2 linked regions of the Metallumcola ferriviriculae genome follow. The protein of the gene in region 1 interacts with the protein of each later gene in a pairwise test. Links are inferred from orthologs where the notes say so. Each region holds a gene or a part of one and is shown in the gene's direction. Other genes may lie near its edges. The genes, in order: MFMK1_RS12625 and ileS.

The links.
Region 2: the proteins of MFMK1_RS12625 (region 1) and ileS interact in binary tests that used the Escherichia coli proteins (3 or more experiments, as listed by UniProt). The link is inferred for Metallumcola ferriviriculae from one-to-one orthologs.

The regions. Positions count from the first base shown.
Region 1 is NZ_CP121694.1:2,534,073-2,542,293, reverse strand. The notes cover bases 816-3,575. They hold MFMK1_RS12625 (substrate-binding domain-containing protein), read left to right. Parts: upstream 816-1,576; coding sequence 1,577-2,575; downstream 2,576-3,575. Other genes in these bases: deoC (deoxyribose-phosphate aldolase), read left to right, coding at 2,714-3,373; MFMK1_RS12630 (ABC transporter permease), read left to right, coding at 816-1,489. Also shown: MFMK1_RS12635 (sugar ABC transporter ATP-binding protein), read left to right, coding at 1-528; more of MFMK1_RS12630, read left to right, coding at 512-815; MFMK1_RS12615 (6-pyruvoyl-tetrahydropterin synthase-related protein), read left to right, coding at 3,619-7,509; exosortase family protein XrtG, read left to right, coding at 7,497-8,090; MFMK1_RS12605 (TIGR03111 family XrtG-associated glycosyltransferase), read left to right, coding at 8,099-8,221. UniProt on the Escherichia coli protein: Part of the ABC transporter complex RbsABC involved in ribose import. Binds ribose. Also serves as the primary chemoreceptor for chemotaxis.
Region 2 is NZ_CP121694.1:1,858,937-1,867,748, forward strand. Bases 5,462-8,812 are described here. They hold ileS (isoleucine--tRNA ligase), read left to right. Parts: upstream 5,462-5,837; coding sequence 5,838-8,612; downstream 8,613-8,812. Other genes in these bases: MFMK1_RS09365 (DUF167 domain-containing protein), read left to right, coding at 5,462-5,506; gcvT (glycine cleavage system aminomethyltransferase GcvT), read left to right, coding at 8,807-8,812. Outside these bases: peptidoglycan editing factor PgeF, read left to right, coding at 1-543; MFMK1_RS09330 (biotin/lipoyl attachment domain-containing protein), read left to right, coding at 628-1,551; MFMK1_RS09335 (YggS family pyridoxal phosphate-dependent enzyme), read left to right, coding at 1,600-2,295; MFMK1_RS09340 (cell division protein SepF), read left to right, coding at 2,308-2,763; proC (pyrroline-5-carboxylate reductase), read left to right, coding at 2,812-3,582; MFMK1_RS09350 (YggT family protein), read left to right, coding at 3,588-3,845; MFMK1_RS09355 (photosystem II electron transport protein, Sll1252 family), read left to right, coding at 3,877-4,665; MFMK1_RS09360 (DivIVA domain-containing protein), read left to right, coding at 4,751-5,218; more of MFMK1_RS09365, read left to right, coding at 5,222-5,461. UniProt on the Escherichia coli protein: Catalyzes the attachment of isoleucine to tRNA(Ile). As IleRS can inadvertently accommodate and process structurally similar amino acids such as valine, to avoid such errors it has two additional distinct tRNA(Ile)-dependent editing activities.

The DNA.
Region 1 (8,221 bases):
ATTGGATTAATCCCTGAACAGAGGAAAACCCAAGGGTTGGTTACTGAGCTTCCGGTCTGGGAAAATGCGGTGCTGCCCTCATTAAAGGATGTAGGGAATCTGGGTGTGCTCAGCTATGGTAAAATTTTCGGTATCGTGGAGGAGCAGGTTAAGAGCCTCAATATCAAGACGCCGTCAGTGACCGCTAAGGTGAAAAATCTCAGTGGTGGAAATCAGCAGAAGGTGGTAATAGCCAAGTGGCTGATCAAGCAGTCCAATATCTTGCTGTTTGACGAGCCTACGCAGGGTATAGACGTGGGCGCCAAGGAAGAGGTTTACAGTATAATCTCAGCCCTGGGAAATAAAGACGGGGTGTGTACTGTGGTGGCCTCCTCTGAACTGCAGGAACTTTTGGACCTGTGCCATCGGATATTGGTGCTTTATGAAGGAAAGATTGTGGGAGAGTTTACCCGTCAGGATTTTAGTAAAGAAAGCATCCTGCACGCGGCGATTACCGGAGGGAGTGAACATTATGCAGCCAGCAGTTGACAGTAAACAATCTGAGGTAAAACAAAGCAGTAAATTCTGGGATGTATTCAAACGCTATAATCTATTAATATTGATACTTTTGTTTGTCGCACTAGCAGCATCATTATCGCCTAAATTCCTAACGGTGCAAAACTTTTTAAACCTGCTGCAGCAGTCTTCGGTAATCGGTATAGTCAGTATCGGTATGACTTTTGTAATTATTGTCGCCGGCATTGATCTGGGCGTGGGCTCTGTTGTGGCATTTGCGGGGATGATAGCGGCTGTTCTGCTTGCCGGGGGACATGGTTTGGTTATCTCCATTGGCGTCGCCTTATTGGCGGGCATGGCCCTGGGTTCTATCAATGGTTTTCTTACCACAAAAGCCAAGGTGCCGGCATTTATCGTGACGCTGGCCATGATGGTTGCGGCCAGAGGTTTGGCGCTGTTAGTCACCGATGGCAGGCCGGTTTTCAATTTGCCGGCGGCGTTTAATTGGCTGGGCGCTGGGTTTATTGGGCCCTTTCCAGTCAGTGGGCTGCTGTGGTTGTTGATTACTTTGATTGCCGTATTGGTACTGACGTACACAACGTTTGGCAGAAGTCTTTATGCTATCGGCGGAAATGCGGAGTCAGCCAGGCTGTCGGGTATTAGGGTGGAAAGAAATATTATTATTGTCTTTGCCATTTCCGGGATGCTGTCAGCATTGGCCGGTGTGGTATTGGCTTCATGGCTGACAGTTGGACAGCCTACCGCAGCAAAGGGGCTGGAACTGGATGCAATTGCAGCAGTTGTTCTCGGCGGAACTAATTTATTTGGCGGCAGCGGCGGTGTGCTGGGTACTTTCGGCGGGGTCTGGTTGATGGCCATCATTACTAATATTTTTAACTTATTAGGTTTATCTTCATATTATCAGATGATTTTTATGGGTCTGATTATTGTAGCGGCCCTGATATTAAATCAGTTTGTTGCAAATAGAGACTAGTGTATGGAGGTGGTGCGTGCCAGGAAAGCTGAAATAAAAGTGTCTTAAATTTAGCATGGAAAAAGAAAAATTGGGAGGTCAGTGATAATGTTTAATAAGAAATTGATTATTCTACTGATGGTAACTTTACTAGCAATGACGTTAGTGGCGGGTTGCTCTGGTGACAAGGCACCTGAAGGAGATGTTGCAGACAATGGCGCAGAGGAACAGCTTGTTATTGGTTTTTCCCAGGTAACTTTGGATTCTCCTTTCTATGTAGCATTGATGGAAGCTGCAGAAGCAAAGGCTGATGAAATGGGTGCCAAGCTGGTATATGTAGACGCGCAAAATGATATCGCAAAACAGAACAAGGACGTGCAGGACTTGATTACCCGTGGGATCGACATCCTGTTGTTAAATGCAGTTAACCCCTCAGGTGTTGCTCCGGCAATCAAGGCTGCGGAGGAAGCAGGCATTCCGGTAATTGCAGTTGACCGTCCGGCACAAGGTGAAGTAGCTACTTTCGTGGGCCGTGACAATAAAGCTATGGGTAAATTAGCTGGTGAGCTGGCCGTTGATTTGTTAGGCGGCGTAGGCGCAGCTGAAGGTAAGGTTATTGAAATCCAAGGCGCTGCCGGTGGTCAGGTTATGATGGATCGTCGTGACGGTTTCCATGAGCCGCTTGAGCAGGAAGCCGGTGTTGAAATTGTTCAAAGTCCTTACGCTGATTACGTTCGTGCTAACGCAGTGACTGCATTCCAGGATTTACTGCAAGCGAATCCTGATGTAAACTTAGTTTATGCTCATAATGACGACATGGCTTTAGGTGCGTACCAGGTTCTTGAGCAGAATGATATGCTTGGTGATGTTAAAATTATCGGTGTTGATGGTTTGATGGAAGCTATCCAAAAAATGGAGACCGGCAACTATCATGGTACTGTCTTAAATGACCCCGGTTACTTGGGTGAAGTGGCTGTAGAAACTGCACTGGGAGTATTAGACGGAGAGGAATATCCTGAATTCGTAGATGCAGGTACTTCTTTAATTACACCTGATAATGCAGCAGACTATATCAATCCTGATTTAGTATTTGCAAGTAAGCAGTAAGGGCATCCCCAAAATTAAAGAACTGTAGGCAGCACTTCTTTAACATCAGTTGAGGACACCCTTAACTTAAAAGTATATCATACCATAGACATCCTGCCAATAATTGGCAGGATGTTACATAAGAAGGGGGGGTAAATGATGACAAAAAATGAGATGGCAAAAATGATTGACCATACCTTATTAAAAGCTGAAGCAGCAGCAGATGCAGTTAAGAAATTATGTCAAGAAGCGGCGGGTAATAACTTCGCTTCTGTGTGTATTAACCCCTCATATGTGAAATTAGCGTCACTAGAGTTGGCAGAAAGTGATGTCGATGTCTGTACGGTAATTGGCTTTCCACTGGGAGCGACTACCTGGCAGGCCAAAGCATTCGAAGCGAAACAGGCGGTGACAGACGGTGCGGCAGAAGTAGATATGGTGATAAATGTCGGCGCGCTAAAAAGCGGCATGGTTGAGCTGGTGGAGCAGGAAATTAAAGCGGTAGTTAAGGCAGCAGGGGCCGATGTTCTTGTCAAAGTAATTATCGAAACTTGTTACTTAACCGATGAAGAAAAAGTGGCTGCCTGCAAAGCCGCCAAACAGGCCGGCGCAGACTTTGTTAAGACCAGTACCGGTTTTGGCACCGGTGGCGCCACCGAAGCAGATATCAAGCTGATGCGTGATACCGTGGGACCAGAAATGGGCGTAAAAGCATCCGGCGGCGTGCGTACCTATCAGGATGCAACGACCATGATTAACGCCGGCGCCACCCGCATCGGCGCTAGTGCGGGAATTAAGATAATATCCGAAATGGAATAACTTAAAATAAGTGACACCCCCCGGTGCCTGACACCAAAAGGGTGTCTAAAATAAGTGACACCCCCCGGTGCCTGACACCAAAAGGGTGTCACTTATTTTTTTTGAGACACCCCCCTGGTGCCTTGAGACACCCCCCTGGTGCCTGACCCCATTTTGTCACAATTTAACAAGGAATTTATCGGGAAATGTCGAATTAACTTATATAACCAGTACTAGCTAAATGAGATCAGTCAGGGGTAATTATAATGCAGATGTACCTTAATATATCGTTTTTCCTATCTGCGGAACATTGGATAGTGATTGACGGCAAAAAAGGACAACCGCATACTCACATATGGGAAATCAGTGCGAAAATTGCCAGTGAGAGTTTTAATGGTACTGACCTGGGAACTGGATTTACAGAAGTAGAATCTGTGGTCAGGAAGTATCTTTCCTATTATGAAGGAAAAACCCTCAATTTATTAAAGCCATTTGACCGGTTTAGCCCTTCCACAGAGAATCTTGGCTTGTATTTTTCTCAAGGTATCAAGGGGAAGCTTGCTGAGCACGGTTTTGTTCTGATGGAATTAGCCATCAGCGAATCCCCCACCCGAGGCTTTGTGGTAACGGGACTCCAAGAAGATGCGGGCTTCATCGGTGGTGCATTGCCTGATGAATTTTACCAACAGCATCAGGGCCCGGTGGATACGGAGCCGGCGGGAAGCGCAGCAGTAGTAGTATCCGGCGAAGATGTACTTGAGGATGCGGCACAAGAGGCAGCTGCTACTGATGAAGAAAAAATGGAAGATGAGGAAGAAGATACGCAGCAGGGTGATAATCTGGAGTCTGCGGCTGTAGAAGAAGGAAAAACTGTTTGGCGGGTATTTTGGGCTTTATTAGTTATATTTTGCGTTAATCTCCTGATATATTATCCGGTATTATTCACCAAGGCTCAGCTGCCGTGGGGCTCAGACTCTATGGGGCACGTATTTAAGGCGGAGTATTTATACCAAGCTATCATGCAGGGTGATTGGTTTCCGCGTTATTTGGCAGATTGGTATAACGGTATTGATCCGTTTCGTTACTGGGCGCCGCTTCCTTATTATGTGCTTGCGCTGGTAAGATTTTTTACCGGGGATATGGTCAGGGCGGTGAATTTATTTTTGTTTATCGTTAGTTTTGTGGGCAGCGGCAGCTGGCTGCTTTTTCGTAACAGGTTGACGCTGGTTCATTCAGTTGCACTAGCTCTGATTTGGGTGGTGGTACCTGAAAACCTGCGGGTAGGTTTTTCTGAAGGTAATGTTCCGCGTATGTTGGCTCTCATGTTTTTGCCTCTCTTAATATATCTCGTTCTTGCTATCCAAAACTCTGAAAAAAGGGGCATAAAGATAGTTGCATTGGCTGCTACGGTCAGCCTTATTATTCTGTCCCACGCGATGATGGGTGCTTTATTCCTGATTACTCTTACCTTATATTTATTTCTTATTATGCTGTTTGGTGGTACATCCTTTAAGGATTTCATACGCACGGTTGGTGTCTTTGTTGTCGGTATTTTACTGACTTGCTGGTGGCTTGTACCTAGCTTAGTTGGTGGTATTACCGGGGTAAATGCCGAGGCCGCCACTGACACCATGCGGTACTTTTCCCCGGTGGTTCGGCTAAATCCTTGGGAGCGTTTACATAATTACGATGCCTTTTACTTTGGCATCAGTTATTTTGTTTTAGCCCTTGCTGCGTTGTTTCAGTGGTCCAGGAAAAAAGTTTATCAAAAGGCAGCCCTGGTGCTGGGGTTATTGGTTTTTGCCGCTTCTACCACTTATTTTCGGCCAATATATAACCAACTGCCGTTTCATCATTTGCTGTGGCCTGATCGGGCAACATCGGCGGGAATTGCCTTATTACTGCTAGGTATTGTGGAAGTGCCGGATATAAGCAGCCTTATCGATAGGAGACAGCTGAAGCGGGCGCTCATTCCCATCCTTGTTGTGATGCTCTTATTTGCTGATGGCTACATGTCCACCAGGTTAATCACTGCGAGAGAAAGTATTCCTAGCAGCCTAGACCGGGCGTTGACAGCGGCGGTGGATGCGAATGCCGGCTTCAAGGTGGCCATGCTTGACCTAAGCGGGGAAGGGTCAATGCCTTCGTACCTGATATCGGAAAAACATCAGCGGGGGCAGATATTTGGCTGGGCTTGGCAGGGAGCTGAGACCGGGCAAAATATCGTCTTATTAAATACTGCGCTGCAGCACGGTTGGTATGACTATCTTTTTGATCGTTTGATTGAAATGGGTGCTACCAGCTTGATTGTAAAGGAAGAATTATTGACAGACCGGGATCTTTTTCGGGCGAAAGCAGCAGATTTTGGTTTTCGCTTCGTGGAGGAATTTGATGGGTTGTCTGGCTATGTCAAAGATGGGACGCCATATCTAGTGTCTGCTGATTATCAGATTCTTGGCATTGGGCGGTTTGCACCTAATCTGGCGATGATATTTCCGCAGATTAAGCTCGGCGCTTTTGCTGAGGTGGATAAATATAGTTTGGCGGAGCTAAAGCAGTATAAAACCTTGCTGCTGTCGGGTTTTGACTGGTTATCAAAAAAAGCTGCCGAGGAGCTGATACTTGATTATGCCAACAGTGGCGGTAGAGTGTTAGTAGATTTGACCGGTGCACCGAAAGATGTATTTTCTAAACGAACTTCTTTTTTGGGTGTGGTGGCCGAGCCGGTAATTATGCGTGAGCAGCCGTTGATCAGTGTTAGTGACAGAGCGGTAAGATTGCGCAGCCTGCCGCCGGAGCACTTACCGTGGAAGACCTTTGTGTTGGAGGGGATGGATAAGGTATCATCCCTGGTAACCTATTATAACCAACAGCGGCCAATAGAAGGATATAAAATGTATCAAGATACCAACATCTATTTTATGGGGTTAAACCTGCCCTACTATGCCTTTCTTACTGAGGACCCGGAAGTGCTGAATATGCTGGGCAGCATATTGCATGCGGAACCGGGGCGCACGGTGGTGCGGGACATTGTACCGCTGGATATCTTTGAGCCGAACAGCGGCGGGGTGCATTTGAGTTTTAATTTGCCCGCTGAATTGAGCAACGACTGGATGGTCATTCCGATGGCATATCTGGACAGCATGGAAATTAAATCTAACAGCCCGGCGGATGTTGAAGTTGGCAGGCTGCATAACTTGATTGAATTTAAGGGGAAGGCAGGGGATTACCGGATGGAGATTATTAACCATTGGCCGCAGGCAACTAAGGCCGGGGGACTGATGTCGCTGCTGGGTGTGATGCTCTTGGCGATGCTTTTATCAGGCAGGCGGATTCCTTTTTTGGTTAAGGCTGTGAAACGTACCACCGGGCTGACAGTGTTGTTGCTGTTGATGGTACTGGTGCTGGTTCCTCAGTCTGCCCTGGCCGCGGATGCTATCAACCTGGACGGGGAATTTGATGATTGGCTTAATATGCCTCATGTGGACGACCCTGAGGGCGATGTGCGCAATGTTTCCCAGATGTCCTATACTGCCGGGGATACCAGGCGTGTATATTGGGGCACCAATGACGGGGAGTCGAAGCTTTACTTTAGCTTTAAGCGATATCCTTCCACGGTAAAGCAGGACCAGAATCTAAAGATGTCCGGCAAGATTATCTTTGATATTAATAATAATGGTAGCTATATGGACGATGCGGACAAAGTAGGTTATTTTCAGTATAACCCCAACTCCGGCAAGGTGAGGGTGCGCCTTTACCGAAATGAGCCGCTCAGCGATGCACCGCTTTGGAAAGATATCGGCAACTGGGGTGAGAAGGGGAAAGGCCTACAGTTTGAATTTTATTTTCCTTTTGATGAACTGGGTATCATAGCTAACCAGCCTATTCGCTTTTATGCCATGACGTCCTTTATTAAAAATGATGTTCCCAAGCAAAATGATGAATGGGTACTGGACCCCAATTTTGACGATTTTTACTTATATAAGCACGACTTTGACATTATACCCAACCGGGGCGCCGGCGGTGAAATACGCGATATTCAGATAACACCTGTTCCGGCGCTGGGATATTTCTTGTTACTGGTGTTTGTGGTGGTAGCTGTCGCAGGTGGGATAATCACTATTCAGAAAAAGAAGCCGGTTTCATGGAAAAATTAACTCTTTTCTTGCCCATAATCGTTGTCTGGCTGGCTATACTGCTTTTCTTTTATATCTATAGGATAAGGGTGTTTTACTTTATCTGGGGTTCAGTAGGTTTGGCGCTGATTATGGCTTTTATGTTGCAAAACACCACGGTGGAATACCGCCTCAGTCAATTGGCGATTGGTATCTTGACCAGTATCAATCAGATGTTGGGTATTCCTGTGGTACCTTTTCAAGCGGCGGGTACTATCCTGATGACCGGCACGCAAATCAGCGGCTATACTTCGCTTGAAGTGGGTACTGAGTGTTCGGGGCTGTTGGAAATCAGCGTTTATCTGGGATTGGCAGTTTTTTATCCGGTGCTCCGCAGGCAGAAGAAGGTATATGCTCTGGTTGTGGGCAGCGCTTTAATTTTTATCATCAACATTGTTCGGGTAGAGCTGATAATAGCGGCTGTTTATTACTGGGGTAGGAATGCCATCTTTATTGCCCATACCATTTTAGGCCGGGGTGTATTTTTCTTGTTGATGCTGATGCTGTATTGGTTTTTCTTTACCAAAAGGACAATGTTCTTTTTAAATAAACAAGGAAATTAGGGTTACCAATGACTAAAGAATTTTTATGGAATTTCATCATTTTTTGGGGTATTTGGCTGCTCATTCCCATGATGCTGGATGGGGTGATAGCCGCCAAACATATTATTTTTTCCTGGCGCATGTTGAGAAAG
Region 2 (8,812 bases), 670 kb from region 1 along the record:
CACGCCGGCCAAGGCAGTGATGACTACAGTTACGCGTTAACGGATACCGACGGTATGTTGACTCGGGAAGTTGGGCTACCCCTTGTTACATTTTATGCTGATTGTGTCCCAATCTTTCTGCTGGATGAGACTAATGGCATTGTGGGCGTAGTCCATGCGGGTTGGAAAGGTACGGTGCTAAAGATTGCCGCGGCGGCAGTCAATCGGATGCGGCAAGCATACAATTGCCAGTTAAAGAATATAAGAGCAATTATCGGACCCTCCATCGGACCGTGTTGTTATCAGGTTGACCAACCGGTGGTGAAAGCTTTTCATAGGGCATTTTCCGAAGTTGATGATATCTTTAAGACCGAGGACGAGGAGCATTCTCTGCTCAACTTGTGGTCTGCCAATAGCAAAGTTTTGCAGGAAGTTGGCCTATCAAAGGATAATATTTACATTACGGGATTATGTACTTCCTGCCGGGAAGAATTATTCTTTTCTTATCGACGGGATAAAGGAAAAACGGGACGCATGGCAGCTATGATCATGCGTGAAAGATAATTTTACTTTGGTATTGCCGCTAATGTGTTGTAGAGAGTCAAGCAAAGAGAAAATACACACTTATAAAAACCGGGAGAGACATAGATGAAAAGAGGAAAAAGAAACCAAGAACAAAAGCGCAGAAGAAAATTCGCTTGGGCAGTGATTTTTATTGTTATAGCGGTATTCACTCTGTTTCATGCCACAGAAATAGTTGAGCGTTATATGATTGACCTGAAACCCGTGCAAAATGGAGCGCTGGAAGAAAGTATTCAAGTGGAGGCACTGGTATTTGCCGAAGGAGAAAACCTTCCCAGCCCTGCATCGGGACAAGTTAATTACTTGGTCAAGGACGGGATGCGGATACCGGTTGGAACAGCAGTAGCTGAAGTACAGGCGGCAGGTTTTGATGTCAATGGTATGAGCAAAGTTTTTACAGTGAAAACGCCCATCGCTGGTGTTATAAACCTTTCTACCGATATATCCGCCGTCCCTGCAAACACCAAACTAATAAATCAGATGGACTTAGAAAAATTAATGACACTGCGTACTGCAGGAACAAGAGATAACGATAGAGTAAGCCGCGGTGAGGTAATTGCCAGGGTTGTAAATAACCTGCGCCCCGTGTTTTTGGCTATTGAATTAACATCGGGATTTTACCCAACACTAAAGGTAGGGGATAGTTTAGCCGTTAAAGGTACGGGCTTAGTGCAAAGTGCGGTGATAAAGCGCTTGGAAAATAGCAATGGGCGCCGACTTGCTCTGTTGGAAGCTCCTGCCGGTGTTGCTGACGGTAAAACTCGTTTGAATGTAATAGTTCAAGGAAGGAAATATACCGGTATCATTCTGCCGGAAGCGGCTTTAGTTATTAAGGGTGGCAAGACCGGCGTTTTTCAAGCAAGGGACGGAAACTTACAATGGGTCCCGGTAGAAGTGATTGGACGATTAAATGAACAGGTTGCAGTCAAAGGTCTTCAACCCAATATGCGCGTAGCTTCAAATGCGGGAAAAATCCTGCAGAAGAAATAGCAGGAAATATTTTCATTGTAGAGAACCTTTAATGTAGGAGGCCGGAGTATGTCATCAATGGAAGAAGCGTTAAATGGCGTAAAGGGAAATATTGCCTGGGCTGTGACCAGTTCAGGCCGCCGTTCTCAGGATGTAGAACTAATCGCCGTTACCAAGACACTGCCCGTGGAAACCATAAATGAGGCAGTTGGCTTAGGTATGAGGCATTTCGGAGAAAATAAGGTGCAGGAAATCAGGGAAAAATATGAACGGGTTTCCACGCCGGTATCATGGCACATGATAGGCCATCTGCAATCCAATAAGGTGAAGTACATAATTGACAAGGTCTGCTTAATACATTCTTTGGACAGGATGTCCTTGGCAAAGGAGTTGGAGAAAAGGGCTGCTGCGCAAAAATTATGCATTTCCGTGTTAATTCAAGTTAATGTAGCTCAAGAAGAGAGTAAACATGGAATGGCGGTTGAAGAAGTATTGCCTTTTATACGGCGGGTTCAGAAGTTTAAGCAGATACATGTGCGGGGCTTGATGACTATGGCTCCCCATAATGATGATGCCGAAGCAGCGCGCCCGATATTTCGACGCCTAAGCGAGCTCAAGGAAGAGATTTCCCAACTAGAACTTGCGGGTGTTGATATGGATATATTGTCAATGGGAATGAGTAACGATTACATGGTAGCTATAGAGGAAGGAGCTACCATGGTACGTGTTGGTAGTGCCATATTTGGCAGTCGTACAGATACATAAGGAGGGGGCCATATGGGTAATAAAGTACTTGACAAGGTTTTGTCCTTTATAGGTTTTGAGAAGGATGACGTGGATGACTACTATGACAGCGAACCGGAAGAACACACTTCGGATTGGCAGGAAATGAAGCGGAATCGTAAAGCTAATGTAGTGAGCTTACAAAGTGCTCAGCAGCCAGTGAAGATGGTGTTTCTTAAGCCGCGAACTTTTGACGAGGTGCAAGATATTGCTAATAATTTGAAAAACCGTAGGCCGGTAATATTGAATTTAGAAAGCACCGATAAAGAAGTGGCGCAGCGGATAGTAGATTTCCTTAGCGGTTCTACCTATGCATTGGGAGGGAGTATGCAAAAATTGTCAGCAGCTATATTCTTGTTTATGCCACAGAATATAGATATCAGTGGACATTTTGATGAAGAAACAAGTGAAAAGAATATTTTTTCATTTATGAATAATTTTTCTGGATAAGGAGGTTAGCTCGTGGATTATTCCATCGGTTTTATCGGTGGCGGTAAAATGGCGGAAGCCATTATCAGCGGTATCGTGACAAGTAATCTGATTTCCCAGCAAAATGTGTTTGTTGGAGAAATAAATGAAGCTAGACAGAAGTATTTACAGGAAGTTTACGGGGTAAATGTTTCCTCTGATAATAAGTGGGTAATTTCTCAAGCAGACTTGGTAATCCTAGCAGTAAAACCTCAATTGATGCAGCGGGTAGTAGGCCCTCTGCGGGAGATCTTTTCTCATCGGTTGGTGGTTTCTATTGCGGCAGGTATTACAATTAATAAGTTATCTGAAATGCTGCCCGACAAACAACCTATTATTCGCGTTATGCCAAATACACCGTGCCTTATTGGCCAGGGTATTTCCGCAATGGCACCAGGCGAAACCGTAACGGAAGAGCACTCAGCCAAAGCCAAAACTATTTTGTCGTCGGTGGGACAGGTCGTTATTACTGAAGAAAAGTATCTAAATGCGGTAACTGGATTAAGTGGCAGCGGCCCTGCGTATGTTTATTTAATAATAGAAGCATTAGCGGACGCCGGTGTCTTGGCCGGGTTGGATAGGCACATGGCCCTACAACTTGCCACACAGACTGTAATTGGCTCTGCCGCTATGGTCAAAGAAACCGGGAGTCATCCGGCACAGTTGAAAGATGCAGTGACCTCACCGGGCGGTACTACCATTTCAGCATTGTATTCGTTGGAAAAAAATGGTGTGCGCGCGGCACTGATTGAAGCTGTCATCACAGCCATGAACCGAGCAGCCGAATTAAATGGGGAGTGAAGCAAATGCCTTTTGATTTAAGATTAATTATTGACATAGCTTTTGAAGTGGTGTACTGGCTGATAATAGCGAGGGTGTTTCTTTCTTTTATTCGTCCCGATCCTTATCATCCGGTAGTCCGTTTTATTAACGAAACTACTGAACCAATTTTAGCGCCCTTCAGGCGGCTCATGCCTAGAGGTACTTTGCCAGTGGATTTTTCTCCGTTTATTGCGATTATGGTGCTATATTTTGTTAGGTATTTATTACTAAGGTTATTTTAAGAAATGACAAAAGTTTGAGGTGTTGAAACGAATGTTGGACAGGCAACAGCTTTTATCACATATTAACGATAGAGAAGCACGCGAAACATTGATACGCTTACTTGACCTGGTGGATAATGCTATTGAGCGAAATAAGGAGCAGATTTCAAACTTTCTTGACCCCTATCACGCTGAGTTGGCTGTAGGGGTTTTAAAAAATATTGCGGATATTAGTTTTGACTTTTTGGGGGGCTATGCTGCTGCAGAACGTAAGCGACTGGTGGTAGCACCTCAATTTATTGCTAAGGAGCAGCTATCTTCTAATATAGTCTGCCTGTGGATAGAAGGGAATTTTAGTTTTATTCACGTCAGCCATCGGGATTTCTTAGGGGCGATATTATCCATGGGGATCAAGCGGGAAATGGTGGGAGACCTGCTTGTGATGTCACAAGGGTGTCAAGTATTGATGGATAGGGAGGTTGCTCAGTACGCGGATATAAATTTGACAAGTATTCATCAGGTGCCGGTGACTACAGAAATTCGCAGCGTTAATAATCTGGAATTTGCTGAGACCAAAAGTAAAACTATCACGGCGACTGTAGCATCTATGAGGCTAGATACTGTAGCGGCAGCGGGATTTGGAGTTTCTCGCAGCAAAATGAGTAGCGAAATCAAGGCGCAGCGAGTGCGATTGAATTGGAAACCTGAGACTAACTCAGCGGCGGATGTTGAAGTGGGGGATCTTATATCCTGTCGCAACAGAGGCAGGGTAATGGTGAAAGAAATAAAAGGAAAGAGTAAGAAAGGTCGCCAGCACTTGGTGCTGGAACGCTGGATTTAGTTATTTTAGGTTGAACCAGAATACCATAAGCAGGTATCGGGGGTTTGACTGTCGAAAATAGAGGGGAAAAAGGGAGGGAACCACGATGCTTACTCCATTGGACATTGGTGAAAAGGAATTCCGCCGCTCCATTCGCGGTTATAATGAAGAGGAAGTTGATAACTTCTTGGATAAAGTACTTAAGGATTATGAGCAGCTATATAAGGAAAACCTTAGACTCAAACAGGAATTTGCTGAAATGGAGGAGAGTCTCTCTCATTACCGTGATCTTGAAGGGACACTTAATAAGACTTTGGTATTAGCTCAAGAAACTGCCGACGAATTGCGCAAAAATGCCGAAAAGGAAGCGGAAATGCTCTATAATGAGGCAAGATTTAAGGGAGAAAAAATTGTATCAGCGGCAGAAGCACAAACGGCAAAAATAAATGAAGAGCAGCGAAGGTTAATACAGCAGACCAAAGTGTTTAAAGCTCAATTCAAAGCGGCGCTGCTCAGTCAAATTGAGCTGTTGGAGGAAGCTGCCTCGGGTCAAAGCCTTAGTGTGGAGGAATAGACCGTGCTTAATATTGAGCATACTGACGATGTGGTACGCTTTAGGATTAGGGTTCAGCCCAGAGCATCGAAGAACGAAGTTTCTGGTGTCTACCAGGATATGTTAAAGCTAAGACTTACTGCGCCGCCGGTGGACGGTGAGGCGAATAAAGCCTGTGTGGAATTTTTCGCGAATAGGCTTTCTGTACCGAAGAAGAACGTTAAATTGGTGGCTGGATTTAAGGGAAGAACAAAAACCTTGGAGATTAAGGGTGTGTCTGCTGCAGATATACGTGGTTTAACTGAGTGAATTTGACTTATGTTTTTCTTATCGGTATAATAATAGCTAATTTTATAGACAAAAGTGATGAAGGAGACTAGTTGTCAAATACCTCTGTTTGCAGCGAACTCGGAAAGGTGGAAGCCGGGTACATGCATTGGACAATATCACTCCTGAACTAAAACCCCGAAAAGATTTAACAAGTAGGGTTTTTCGGTGTGCGCCGTTAATGCATGGTAAGAGACAGGTTAGCTAATACCTGTAATTAAGGTGGTACCGCGGGTTACCTCTCGTCCTTAAAGGATGAGGGGTTTTATTTATTTAATAAAAAACAAACGAAAGTCTGAAGAGGTGACGAAAAATGGAATACAATGAGACACTAAATTTACCTAAGACCGACTTCCCCATGCGGGCTAAATTACCCCAGCGTGAACCAGAGGTTCTGGCAATGTGGGAAAGGGAAGATATCTACCAGAAGGTGCAGGAGCAATCACAGGGAAAACCCAAATTCATTCTTCATGATGGCCCCCCTTATGCGAACGGCAACATACATTTGGGTCATACGTTAAATAAGGTCCTTAAGGATATGGTGGTAAAGTACCGTTCTATGGCCGGTTATGATGCACCATATGTTCCGGGATGGGATACCCACGGCCTGCCAATTGAGCAGCAGGCGATTAAGAACTTAGGGTTAGATAGGGACAAGACCAGCATTGTAGAGTTTAGGAATGAGTGCACGGAATATGCATTGAAATTTGTTGAAATTCAAAAAGAACAATTTAAGCGCTTAGGAATACGTGGTGACTGGGACAGGCCTTACATTACTTTAGCTCCGGAATTTGAAGCGGCCCAAATTGGTGTTTTTGGCGAGATGGCCAAAAAAGGATTTATTTATAAAGGGTTAAAACCGGTTTACTGGTGCGCAGATTGCCAGACTGCACTAGCAGAGGCAGAAATTGACTATCAAGACAAAAAATCTCCGTCTATTTTTGTTAAGTTTGCGGTTAAGGACGGACTAGACGTTCTCCCTGAAGATAATACTTTTGTAGTTATCTGGACGACCACGCCCTGGACTATCCCTGCTAATTTGGCGATAGCTGTTCAACCACAGTTTGAATATGTGTTGTTGGAAACACCCCAAGGAAAGCTTTTGGTAGCCAAGGAATTGTCTCAGCAGGTGATGGAACAGTGCGGCATTGAAGATTATTCTGTTGTAGGCAATTTCCAGGGGTCTGATCTGGAACGAATCGTATGTCGACATCCCCTCTTTGAACGGGATTCCTTGGTTATTCTCGGTGACCATGTTACCCTTGAACAAGGGACCGGCTGCGTACACACTGCTCCCGGCCATGGTCTTGAGGATTATGAAGTAGGTAAAGCATATAACCTGCAAATATTATCTCCAATTGATGATAATGGCCGATTTACCGATGAAGTCGGACAATTCAGCGGACTTAAATATGATGAAGGCAATAAGGCTGTTACTGAAGCGTTGGATCAGGCAGGAGCTTTATTAAACCTGTCTTTTATCAAGCACCAATATCCCCATTGTTGGCGCTGCAAACATCCGGTCATATTTCGGGCAACCGAACAGTGGTTTGCCTCAATTGACGGTTTTCGTCAAAATGCGTTAGATGAAATTGACCAGGTACAATGGATACCTGCATGGGGTAAAGACCGTATTCATAATATGGTTGCAGAACGCGGTGATTGGTGTATTTCTCGTCAACGCACTTGGGGCGTGCCCATTCCTATTTTCTATTGTGATAAATGTAATAAGGAAATTATCAATGATGAGACCATCAATCATGTTCAGGATTTGTTCCGCGAACACGGTTCTAATATTTGGTTTGCCAAGGAAGCCAACGAATTGGTACCCGAAGGGTTAAAGTGTGATAAATGCGGCCACGGCGAATTCCATAAGGAAACAGACATTATGGACGTATGGTTTGATTCTGGTTCCAGCCATGCAGCGGTACTAGAGCAGCGTCCTGAGTTGGCATGGCCGGCTGACCTTTATCTAGAAGGAAGTGACCAACATCGGGGCTGGTTTAACTCTTCCTTATCAACAGCAGTAGCCACTCGGGGTAAGGCGCCATATAAGGCAGTTTTAACCCATGGTTTTTTGGTGGATGAGAAGGGTAGAAAAATGTCTAAATCGCTGGGGAATGGTATTGACCCCATGGAAGTAAGCGACAAAATGGGCGCCGACATCTTGAGGCTTTGGGTAAGTTCTGCTGATTACAAGCGGGATGTGGCTGCATCACCCAATATCATGAAGCAGATGACAGAAGCATACCGCAAAATCAGAAATACCTCCCGATTTATCATAAGTAATCTTTATGACTTCGACCCGAGTAAAGATATGGTATCCGATGATAAACTGTCGGAGTTGGACCGTTGGGCACTGATGCGTCTTAACAAGCTGGTAGCTAAAGTAACTAATGCTTATGAAACTTATGAGTTTCATGTGGTTTATCATGCCGTGCACAATTTTTGTGTGGTGGATATGAGTTCATTTTACCTCGATATTATCAAAGATAGGTTATATTGTTCAGAACCGGACAGTGATATGCGAAGAGCGATACAAACCACTATTTACAAAATTATTGATACTTTGGTACGTCTTCTGGCACCGGTGTTGGCTTTTACCAGTGAGGAAATCTGGCAGCATCTGCCAAAAGAAGAAGATTTGTTTAGTGTTCAACTGGCAGCATGGCCCCAAGTCGAAGAAAAGTATTTTGACGTCCAATTGGAAGAAAAATGGGCTAAGATTATCAGTATTAGGGAAGAAGTTGCCAAGGTATTGGAAAAAGCCCGGCAACAGAAAGTTATTGGCCATTCGTTGAATGCGCAGGTAAATCTTTATGCCGGCGGCAAATTATACGAATTCCTGGAGCCGCTCCGTGATCGGCTTTCCGAAATTTTTATTGTCTCCGATGTAAGGCTCTTACAACTGGATAAGGCACCGGCTGATGCAGTTACCAGCCAGGAAGTTCCTGATTTAACTATTCAGGCAGGACAGGCGCCGGGCGAAAAGTGCGAACGTTGTTGGCAGTTCAGTGATTATGTGGGTCAGGACCCCGACCACACGACTGTTTGCAAACGCTGCGCTACGGTTGTAAAAAATTTATAAGGGAACTTCGGCAAAACTTTAGCAACTCCGTCCTCTTTTGGATGGAGTTTTTTTTGTGTACCTTTATGCATAAAATATAAAAAAGATTAGGTTGAGTTGTTGTCCAAAAAATTGTTTAAAATATGGCTTTACAGGCAAAATAATAAAAAATCCAGTTTTGTATAAGTTACTATCAAGGTAGGGGATGATGCTAAGTGACT